Regions from separate parts of the Streptomyces sp. M92 genome, predicted to be linked through region 1. Evidence: riboswitches for the same ligand, from Rfam matches in the RefSeq annotation. Region 1 holds a riboswitch; the other holds the start of a gene.

Region 1 (4,548 bases):
GTACGGGGCTCCGAGGGCGCGTGGGTGGCCATGGCGCTCACGGCGCTCGCGGTGCTGGTCTGGCGGATGACCGAACCGCCGGAGGGCTATCTCAAGGACGTCACCGCGGGCCTGTTCGCCGCGTTCTACGTGCCGTTCCTCGCCACGTTCGTCGCGATGATGCTGATGGCGGACGACGGCGCCTGGCGCGTCCTGACCTTCCTGGTCCTCACCGTGGTCAGCGACACCGGCGCGTACGCGGTCGGCTGGCGCTTCGGCAGGACCAAGCTCGCCCCGCGCATCAGCCCCGGCAAGACCCGCGAGGGCCTGCTCGGCGCGGTCGCCTTCGCGATGGCGGCGGGCGCGCTGTGCATGCAGTTCGCCATCGACGGCGGCACGTGGTGGCAGGGCCTGCTCCTCGGACTCGCGGTCGCCGTCAGCGCCACCCTCGGCGACCTCGGCGAGTCCATGATCAAGCGGGACCTCGGCATCAAGGACATGGGCACGCTGCTGCCGGGGCACGGCGGCATCATGGACCGCCTGGACTCGCTGCTGCCGACGGCGCCGGTGGTGTGGCTGCTGCTGGTGATCTTCGTCGGCTCGGGTTGACGGTCATCGGGTAGCCTGGAAGGGCCTGCGGCGTGTGGCCGCGGGCCCTTCCGTGTATCCCCGCCGACGCGGGGATGATCCAGTGAGGTCTCCTGGCTTCGGCATGGCTCTGCCGTTCTCCCCGCCGACCGCGGGGGTTGTTGCCAAGGCCCGCCGTCATGAGGAGTTGTCCGACCGTGGCCCGTCCAGCCCCCGGTGAGCTGACCTTCGCCGCACCCCGCGGAGCGAAGCGGCCGCCGCGGCACCTCGCCGACCTCACGCCCGCCGAGCGCAAGGAGGCCGTCGCCGCCATCGGCGAGAAGCCGTTCCGCGCCAAGCAGCTCTCGCAGCACTACTTCGCGCGGTACGCGCACGACCCCGAGCAGTGGACCGACATCCCGGCCGGTTCCCGCGAGGGGCTGCGGGAGGCGCTGCTGCCCGAGCTGATGTCGGTCGTGCGGCACCTGTCGACCGACCAGGGCACCACCCGCAAGACGCTGTGGAAGCTGTTCGACGGGACGCTCGTCGAGTCCGTGCTCATGCGCTACCCGGACCGGGTGACCATGTGCATCAGCTCCCAGGCGGGCTGCGGCATGAACTGCCCGTTCTGCGCCACCGGCCAGGCCGGCCTGGACCGCAACCTGTCGACGGCCGAGATCGTGCACCAGATCGTGGACGGCATGCGGGCGCTCAGGGACGGGGAGGTCCCCGGCGGGCCGGCCCGGCTCAGCAACATCGTGTTCATGGGCATGGGCGAGCCCCTCGCCAACTACAACCGGGTCGTCGGCGCCATCCGCCGGCTCACCGACCCCGAGCCCGACGGACTCGGCCTGTCCCAGCGCGGCATCACCGTCTCCACGGTCGGTCTCGTCCCGGCGATCCACCGCTTCACCGGCGAGGGCTTCAAGTGCCGCCTCGCCATTTCCCTGCACGCCCCCGACGACGAGCTGCGCGACACCCTCGTCCCCGTGAACACGCGGTGGAAGGTGCGCGAGGTGCTGGACGCCGGGTTCGAGTACGCGGCGACGTCGGGACGCCGGCTGTCCATCGAGTACGCCCTGATCCGCGACATCAACGACCAGGCCTGGCGCGGTGACCGCCTCGGACGGCTGCTCAAGGGCAGGCCCGTGCACGTCAACCTCATCCCGCTCAACCCGACGCCCGGCTCCAAGTGGACCGCCTCGCGGCCCGAGGACGAGAAGGCGTTCGTGGAGGCGATCGCGGCACACGGTGTGCCGGTGACCATCCGGGACACCCGTGGCCAGGAGATCGACGGGGCGTGCGGGCAGCTCGCCGCGAGCGAGAGGTAACCTGACCGGCGGAAGTACGACCTGACAGAAATCACATCTTCATATTCCGACAGGGGAGCGCCACAGCGCTGAGAGTGCGGCACCGGCCGCAGACCCTCCGAACCTGGCCCAGGTCATTCTGGGTAGGGAGATCGGTCACCACTCGAGCTGTTGCGCCCTGCCCGGGACCCTCGCCAGGGGCTCCGGGCAGGGCCGCGTCTTCTCCTGGTCACCCAGGAGGAATTCAGTGAGCATCACCAAGAAGGTCACCGCCCTCGCCGTCGGGCTGGGCATGGCCGGCGGCCTCGCCGCGTGCGGATCGTCGTCCGACGGGGACGGCGGGGGTTCCGGCGACTCCAGGACCGTGACCCTCGTCAGCCACAATTCGTGGGCCGTCTCGGAGGACGTCGTCGCCGCCTTCGAGAAGAGCTCCGGCTACCAGGTCGAGGTCCTGGAGGACGGCGACGCCGGGCAGGCCGTCAACAAGGCCATCCTCACCAAGGACAACCCGCAGGGCGACGTCTTCTTCGGCGTCGACAACACACTGCTGTCCCGCGCCCTCGACAACGGGCTGTTCCAGCCGTACGAGGCGAAGGGGCTCGACCAGGTCGACGCCGCGTACCGGACCGACACCGACCACAAGGTCACGCCCGTCGACACCGGCGACATCTGCGTCAACTACGACAAGGCCTACTTCAGCGAGCACGGGCTGACCCCGCCGGACTCCTTCGACGACCTGGTCGAGCCCGAGTACAAGGACCTGCTCGTCACCGAGGACGCGGCCGGCTCCTCGCCCGGCCTGGGCTTCCTGCTCGGCACCGCGGCCGAGTACGGCGACGAGGGCTGGCAGGACTACTGGAAGAAGCTGAAGGCGAACGGCGTCAAGGTCGTCGACAGCTGGGAGCAGGCCTACAACGAGGAGTTCTCCGGCTCGTCCGGCGGCAAGAAGGCCAAGGGCGACCGGCCCCTCGTCGTCTCCTACGCCTCCTCCCCGCCCGCCGAGGTGATCTACGCCGACCCGCAGCCGGACACCGCGCCGACGGGCGTCGCCCAGGGCACCTGCTTCCGCCAGATCGAGTACGCCGGTCTGCTGAGCAACGCCGGGAACCCGGAGGGCGGCAAGGCGCTCCTCGACTTCATGCTGACCAAGCAGTTCCAGGAGGACCTGCCGCTCAACATGTTCGTGTACCCGGTGCGCGAGGACGCCGCGATCCCCGAGTCCTTCCGGAAGTTCGGTCCGCCGGCCGAGGACCCGCGGACCATGGAGCCGGCGAAGATCGCCGACAAGCGTGACCAGTGGGTCAAGTCGTGGACCTCGCTCGTGGTGAGGTGAAGCGGGTGGAACGGGTGAGGAGCGCGCGCGGGAGCGCGGCTCGGCTCGGTCTGATGGCCGTGCCCGTCGCGTTCTTCGCGGCGTTCTTCGCCTACCCCGTCGCCGCGATCGTCGCGCGCGGGCTCAAGGTCGACGGGGCCTGGCAGTTCGGGCGGATCGGGGAAGTGCTGGCGCAGTCCGACGTCCGGCAGGTGCTGTGGTTCACCACCTGGCAGGCGCTGGCCTCCACCGCGCTCACCCTGCTGATCGCCCTGCCCGGCGCCTACGCGTTCGCCCGACTCGACTTCCCCGGCAAGCAGGTGCTGCGGGCCGTGGTGACCGTGCCGTTCGTGCTGCCGACGGTCGTCGTCGGCACGGCGTTCCTGGCGCTGGTCGGCCGCGGCGGGCTCCTCGACGAGTTGTGGGGCCTGCGGCTGGACACCACCGTGTGGGCGATCCTGCTCGCGCACGTCTTCTTCAACTACGCCGTCGTCGTCCGCACCGTCGGCGGCCTCTGGTCGCAGCTCGACCCGCGTCAGGAGGAGGCCGCGCGGATGCTCGGCGCCTCGCGGCTGACGGCCTGGCGGCAGGTGACGCTGCCCGCGCTCGCACCCGCCGTGGCCGCCGCCGCGCTGATGGTGTTCCTGTTCACCTTCACCTCCTTCGGTGTCGTCCAGATCCTCGGAGGGCCCGCGTTCTCCACCTTGGAGGTGGAGATCTACCGGCAGACCTCCCAGGTCTTCGACCTGTCCACGGCCGCCGTACTGACGCTGGTCCAGTTCGTGGCCGTCGCCGCCGTCCTCGCCGTGCACGCCTGGACGGTACGGCGGCGGGAGGCGGCCCTGCGGCTGGTGGACGCGGCCACGACCGCGCGCCGCCCGCGCGGCACCGGGCAGTGGGCGCTGCTGGCGGCGGTCCTGGTCACCGTCGCCGCACTGATACTGCTGCCACTGGCCGTACTGGTGCGGCGCTCGCTGGACGCACCCGGTTTCGGCTACTACCGGGCATTGACCCGCGAGGACGGCGGGACCTTCCTGGTCCCGCCGATCGAGGCGATCGGCAACTCCCTCCAGTACGCCGTCGCCGCCACCGCCATCGCCGTGGTGATCGGCGCTCTGGCCGCCGCCGCGCTCACCCGCCGCGACGCGGGCCGCTTCGTGCGCGGCTTCGACGCCCTGCTGATGCTGCCGCTCGGGGTGTCCGCCGTGACCGTCGGCTTCGGCTTCCTGATCGCGCTGGACGAGCCCCCGCTGGACCTGCGCGCCTCCTGGATCCTGGTGCCGCTCGCGCAGGCGCTGGTCGGCGTCCCCTTCGTCGTACGGACCATGCTGCCGGTGCTGCGGGCGGTGGACGTACGGCTGCGGGAGGCGGCGTCGGTGC
Region 2 (4,548 bases), 3.2 Mb from region 1:
GACGCCGAGCATCTCGGCGATGTCGGGAACGGTGAGCCAGGCAGGCACGAGAGCATCGATCTTTGCGTCAATCTCGGTCACGCCTCAAGCCTGCCATCTGGCACTGACAGTCGGAAACCGGACTACGCCGTGGCCGCCTTCAGCGGCTGGGCCGGGTCGGCCAGCAACCGCGGGTCCATCGCCGTGCCCGCCTGGATCAGTCTCCTGCCCTGCGCCAGGTCCCGGGGGCGGCCCACCGCCAGCAGGGCGACCAGGCGGTCCTCCCGCAGCCAGCAGACCGTCCAGGCGGCGGACGCCGGGTCGCCGCGCCACAGGGTCGTGTCGGCGGCCGTGTGGTGACCGGCGTACTGCACGAAGCGGCCGAACTGCTCGGACCAGAAGTACGGCACCGGGTCGTAGGGCTCGGGGAGCTCGCCGGCGGCGGCGACGATGTCGGCGGCGACCGTGCGCGGGCCCTGGAGGGCGTTGTCCCAGTGGTGCACCATCAGCCGCTCCCCGTAGCGGCCGGAGGGGAAGGACGCGCAGTCGCCGACCGCGTACACGTCCGCGGCGGACGTGCGCAGGCGGTCGTCGGCCAGGACCTCGCCGTGCGCGCCGAGGGCGATTCCGGAGCCGGCCAGCCAGGCGGTGGCGGGCCGGGCGCCGATGCCGACGACGACCGCGTCGGCGGGCAGCCGCGAACCGTCGTCCAGGACCACCACGTGACCGGGCTCCCCGGAGCCTTCGCCGGGCTCGACGCGCCGCACGCGCGCGTGGGTGCGCAGGACGGCGCCGGCTTCCGCGTACCACCGCGTCATCGGGGCGGCGACCTCGGCGGGCAGTGCGCCGGCCAGCGGCCGGTCGGCGGCCTCCACCACGGTCACCGCGCAGCCCGCCTCCCGCGCGGCGGTCGCGAACTCGGCGCCGATCCAGCCCGCGCCGACGACCACGATGTCGTGCTGCCGCGCGAGCAGCGGGCGCAGCCGTTCGGCGTCGTCCAGGGTGCGCAGCAGGTGTACCCCGGACACGCCCTCGGTGTCGGGCAGCCGCAACGGTTCCGCGCCGGTCGCCAGGACCAGGCGGTCGTACGGCACGGGTCCCTCGGACGTGTCGAGGACGTGCTCGTCGGGGCGGACGCCCAGGGCCTCGCAGCCGAGCCGCAAAGTAATCCGGAGCGCCTCGAAGTCGATGTCGAAGGCGGAGCCCTCGGCGGTCCCGAGCAGGACGGCCTTGGACAGCGGGGGACGGTCGTAGGGCTGGTGCGGCTCGGCGCCGATCAGCGTGACGGGGCCGGTGAAGCCCTGCTCACGCAGGGCGACCGCGGTCTGCACGCCCGCCATGCCCGCGCCCACGACGACCACGCGGCGCTCCGGGGCCCGCTCCCGCGTCTGCTCGCTCACCTGATCACCTTAGACATCCCGCGCGCCGCCGGTCAGTGCCCGTGCGCGGTGACCTGCTCCACAACGCTGGTCCCGCTGCCCCGCTGCGACTCCCACTCCCAGGTCTCGTCCAGCCGCACCCGCCCGTCCGGCAGTTCCACGACGGTCGACACGCAGTGCCCCGACGACGTGCTGCCGTCGGTCTTGAGCTGCACGTACCGGAAGTCCAGGCGGTCGCCCTCCCGGGTGCCCACCAGGTGGCCGCGCAGGACGTCACCGCCCGCGTACTCGGCCCACACGGCGCCGTCCTGCTCGTGGTAGGTGAATCGGGTGCGCGTGCCCACCTGACCGGGCGCCTGGTCGGCGACGGGGGCGAGGACGAGACCGTCCAGTGAACGGGCCACGGGCTGAGGCTCCCTTACGAGTGCGATGTGCTGCGGGCTAGGGTGGCCAACGTAAGGCACTCGCGGGAGCCCGGACGCACCGGGCTGAGAGGGAGGCTGGCGGCCTCCGACCGTACGAACCTGATCCGGGTCATGCCGGCGAAGGGAGGGGCTGGACGCCCATGTCGTCACCACCGCACACGTCGTCCCGTACACCCGACGTCCTCGTCGTCGGGGGTGGGATCATCGGCCTGGTCACGGCGTGGCGGGCCGCGCAGCGCGGGCTCGCCACGGCCCTGGTGGACCCCGAACCGGGCGGTGGCGCCGCCCAGGTGGCGGCCGGGATGCTGGCCGCCGTCACGGAACTGCACTACGGCGAGGAGACGCTGCTCGCGCTGAACCTCGCATCGGCCCGCCGCTATCCGGAGTTCGCGGCCGAGCTGGCGGACGTCACGGGACACGACCTCGGTTACCGCCGCTGCGGCACCCTCGCCGTGGCGCTGGACGCCGACGACCGCGCCCACCTGCGGGAACTGCACGCGCTCCAGCAGCGTTCCGGCCTGGAGTCCGAGTGGCTGTCGGGGCGTGAGTGCCGGCGCCTGGAGCCGATGCTCGCGCCGGGCGTGCGCGGCGGGCTCCGGGTGGACGGCGACCACCAGATCGACCCGCGGCGCCTGGCCGCCGCGCTGGTCGCCGCCTGCGAACGCGCGGGCGTGGTCCTCCACCGGGTCTGGGCCGACCGGCTCACCGTCGGGCACGGCGGCGAGCGGGCCACGGGGATCGTCACCGCCGACGGCACCGTGTTGGAGGCGGGGCAGGTGGTGCTGGCGGGCGGCAGCCTGAGCGGACGGCTTGGGGGCGTGCCCCAGGACGTACTGCCGCCGGTACGGCCGGTGAAGGGGCAGGTGCTGCGGCTGACGATGCCGCGGGCGCACGGGCCGCTGCTGAGCCGGACGGTGCGCGCCGTGGTGCGCGGCAACGCCGTCTACCTGGTGCCCCGCGAGAGCGGCGAGCTGGTCGTCGGCGCCACCAGCGAGGAGCTGGGCTGGGACACGACGGTCACCGCGGGCGGCGTCTACGAGCTGCTGCGCGACGCCCACGAGCTGGTCCCCGGCATCACCGAGCTGCCCCTGACGGAGGCCCGGGCGGGCCTGCGCCCAGGCTCCCCGGACAACGCACCGCTGCTCGGTCCGACCGGTCTGGACGGCCTGCTGCTGGCCACCGGGCACTACCGCAACGGCGTGCTGCTGACTCCCGTCACCGGCGACGTCATGGCGCACGCCCTGACCACCGGGGAGCTTCCCGAGGAGGGCCGTCCCTTCACGCCCCGCCGCTTCGGCGCCGCCCCCGCTCTTTCTCCACTCCCGCGACTCTCGGAGCAGTCCGCATGAACATCTCCGTCAACGGCGAGCCGCGCGAGGTGGCTCCCGGCACGGCCCTGGACGCCCTGGTGCGCACGCTCACCACCGCGCCGTCCGGGGTGGCCGCCGCCCTCAACGAGACCGTCGTCCCGCGCGCGCGGTGGGCCGCCACCGCGCTGGCCGACGGCGACCGCGTCGAAGTCCTCACCGCCGTCCAAGGAGGCTGACCATGGCCGACGATCCCTTCGTCCTCGGCGGTACGTCCTACGGGTCCCGCCTGATCATGGGTACGGGCGGGGCCCCCAGCCTCGACGTCCTGGAGCGGGCGCTGGTGGCGTCCGGTACGGAACTGACGACCGTCGCGATGCGGCGGGTTAACGCCTCGGTGCACGGGTCGGTGCTGTCGGTGCTGGAGAGGCTCGGCATCCGGGTGCTGCCGAACACGGCCGGCTGCTTCACCGCCGGGGAGGCCGTGCTCACCGCGCGGCTCGCGCGCGAAGCGCTCGGCACCGACCTGGTGAAGCTGGAGGTCATCGCCGACGAACGCACCCTGCTGCCGGACCCGATCGAGCTGCTGGACGCGGCGGAGACGCTGGTCGACGACGGCTTCACGGTGCTGCCGTACACCAACGACGACCCGGTCCTCGCGCGGAAGCTGGAGGACGTCGGGTGTGCGGCGGTGATGCCGCTCGGGTCGCCGATCGGGTCGGGGATGGGTATCCGCAACCCGCACAACTTCGAGCTGATCGTGGAGCACGCGCGCGTGCCGGTGATCCTGGACGCGGGGGCCGGTACGGCGTCGGACGTGGCGCTGGCGATGGAGCTGGGGTGTGCGGGGGTGATGCTGGCGTCGGCGGTCACGCGGGCACAGGAACCGGTGCTGATGGCGGAGGGGATGCGGTTCGCCGTGGAGGCGGGGCGCTGCGCGCGGCGGGCGGGGCGGATTCCGCGGCGGCGGTTCGCCGAGGCGTCGTCTCCTGCGGAGGGCTTGGCGGTGTTCGATCCGGAGCGGCCCGCTTTCCAGTGAGCCTGCGCTGTCCTGACGTCTTGGTCTCCCACCCGCGCACCACCCGTTTCCAGTCGGGCGAGAGGTGGGCCCTGCCCGTGGGAGTGCATCGCCGTCGGCGGCTCACCGTTCATGGTCGTCGTCCGGAACGGCGCTCGTGCGTGGGAAGCGTCACAGGTGCGCTGCAGTACCGGGGCCGATCGGCGACAGCGGCGCCGGGTGTCCGTGGTGGCTCGTAGACTCGCTGCGTGGACACGACCCTCCAGGACCCTCTCGTCGGGCAGGTGCTCGACGGCCGGTACCGCGTAGAGGCGCGGATCGCGGTCGGCGGGATGGCCACGGTCTACCGGGCCGTGGACACCCGCCTGGACCGCGTGCTCGCGCTGAAGGTGATGCACCCGACGCTCGCGACCGACGCCACCTTCGTGGAGCGCTTCATC

Evidence for each region. Region 1 has a riboswitch for thiamine pyrophosphate ahead of M6G08_RS16155 (thiamine ABC transporter substrate-binding protein). Riboswitches for the same ligand answer to the same signal wherever they lie in the genome.
Region 2: linked by a shared signal. The riboswitch ahead of thiO (glycine oxidase ThiO) and the one ahead of M6G08_RS16155 (thiamine ABC transporter substrate-binding protein) in region 1 are both predicted to bind thiamine pyrophosphate.

What each region holds. Positions count from the first base shown of each region.
Region 1 covers NZ_CP101137.1:3,534,498-3,539,045, forward strand. Annotated here, with positions in the region: gene M6G08_RS16145 (phosphatidate cytidylyltransferase) at 1-588, shown strand, start outside; gene rlmN (dual-specificity RNA methyltransferase RlmN) at 747-1,877, shown strand; TPP riboswitch at 1,919-2,024, shown strand; gene M6G08_RS16155 (thiamine ABC transporter substrate-binding protein) at 2,104-3,189, shown strand; gene M6G08_RS16160 (ABC transporter permease) at 3,165-4,548, shown strand, end outside.
Region 2 covers NZ_CP101137.1:364,450-368,997, forward strand. Annotated here, with positions in the region: gene M6G08_RS01645 (Rv2175c family DNA-binding protein) at 1-81, opposite strand, end outside; gene M6G08_RS01650 (NAD(P)/FAD-dependent oxidoreductase) at 123-1,379, opposite strand; gene M6G08_RS01655 (avidin-fold protein) at 1,412-1,762, opposite strand; TPP riboswitch at 1,815-1,926, shown strand; gene thiO (glycine oxidase ThiO) at 1,924-3,132, shown strand; gene thiS (sulfur carrier protein ThiS) at 3,129-3,329, shown strand; gene M6G08_RS01670 (thiazole synthase) at 3,332-4,129, shown strand; gene pknB (Stk1 family PASTA domain-containing Ser/Thr kinase) at 4,357-4,548, shown strand, end outside.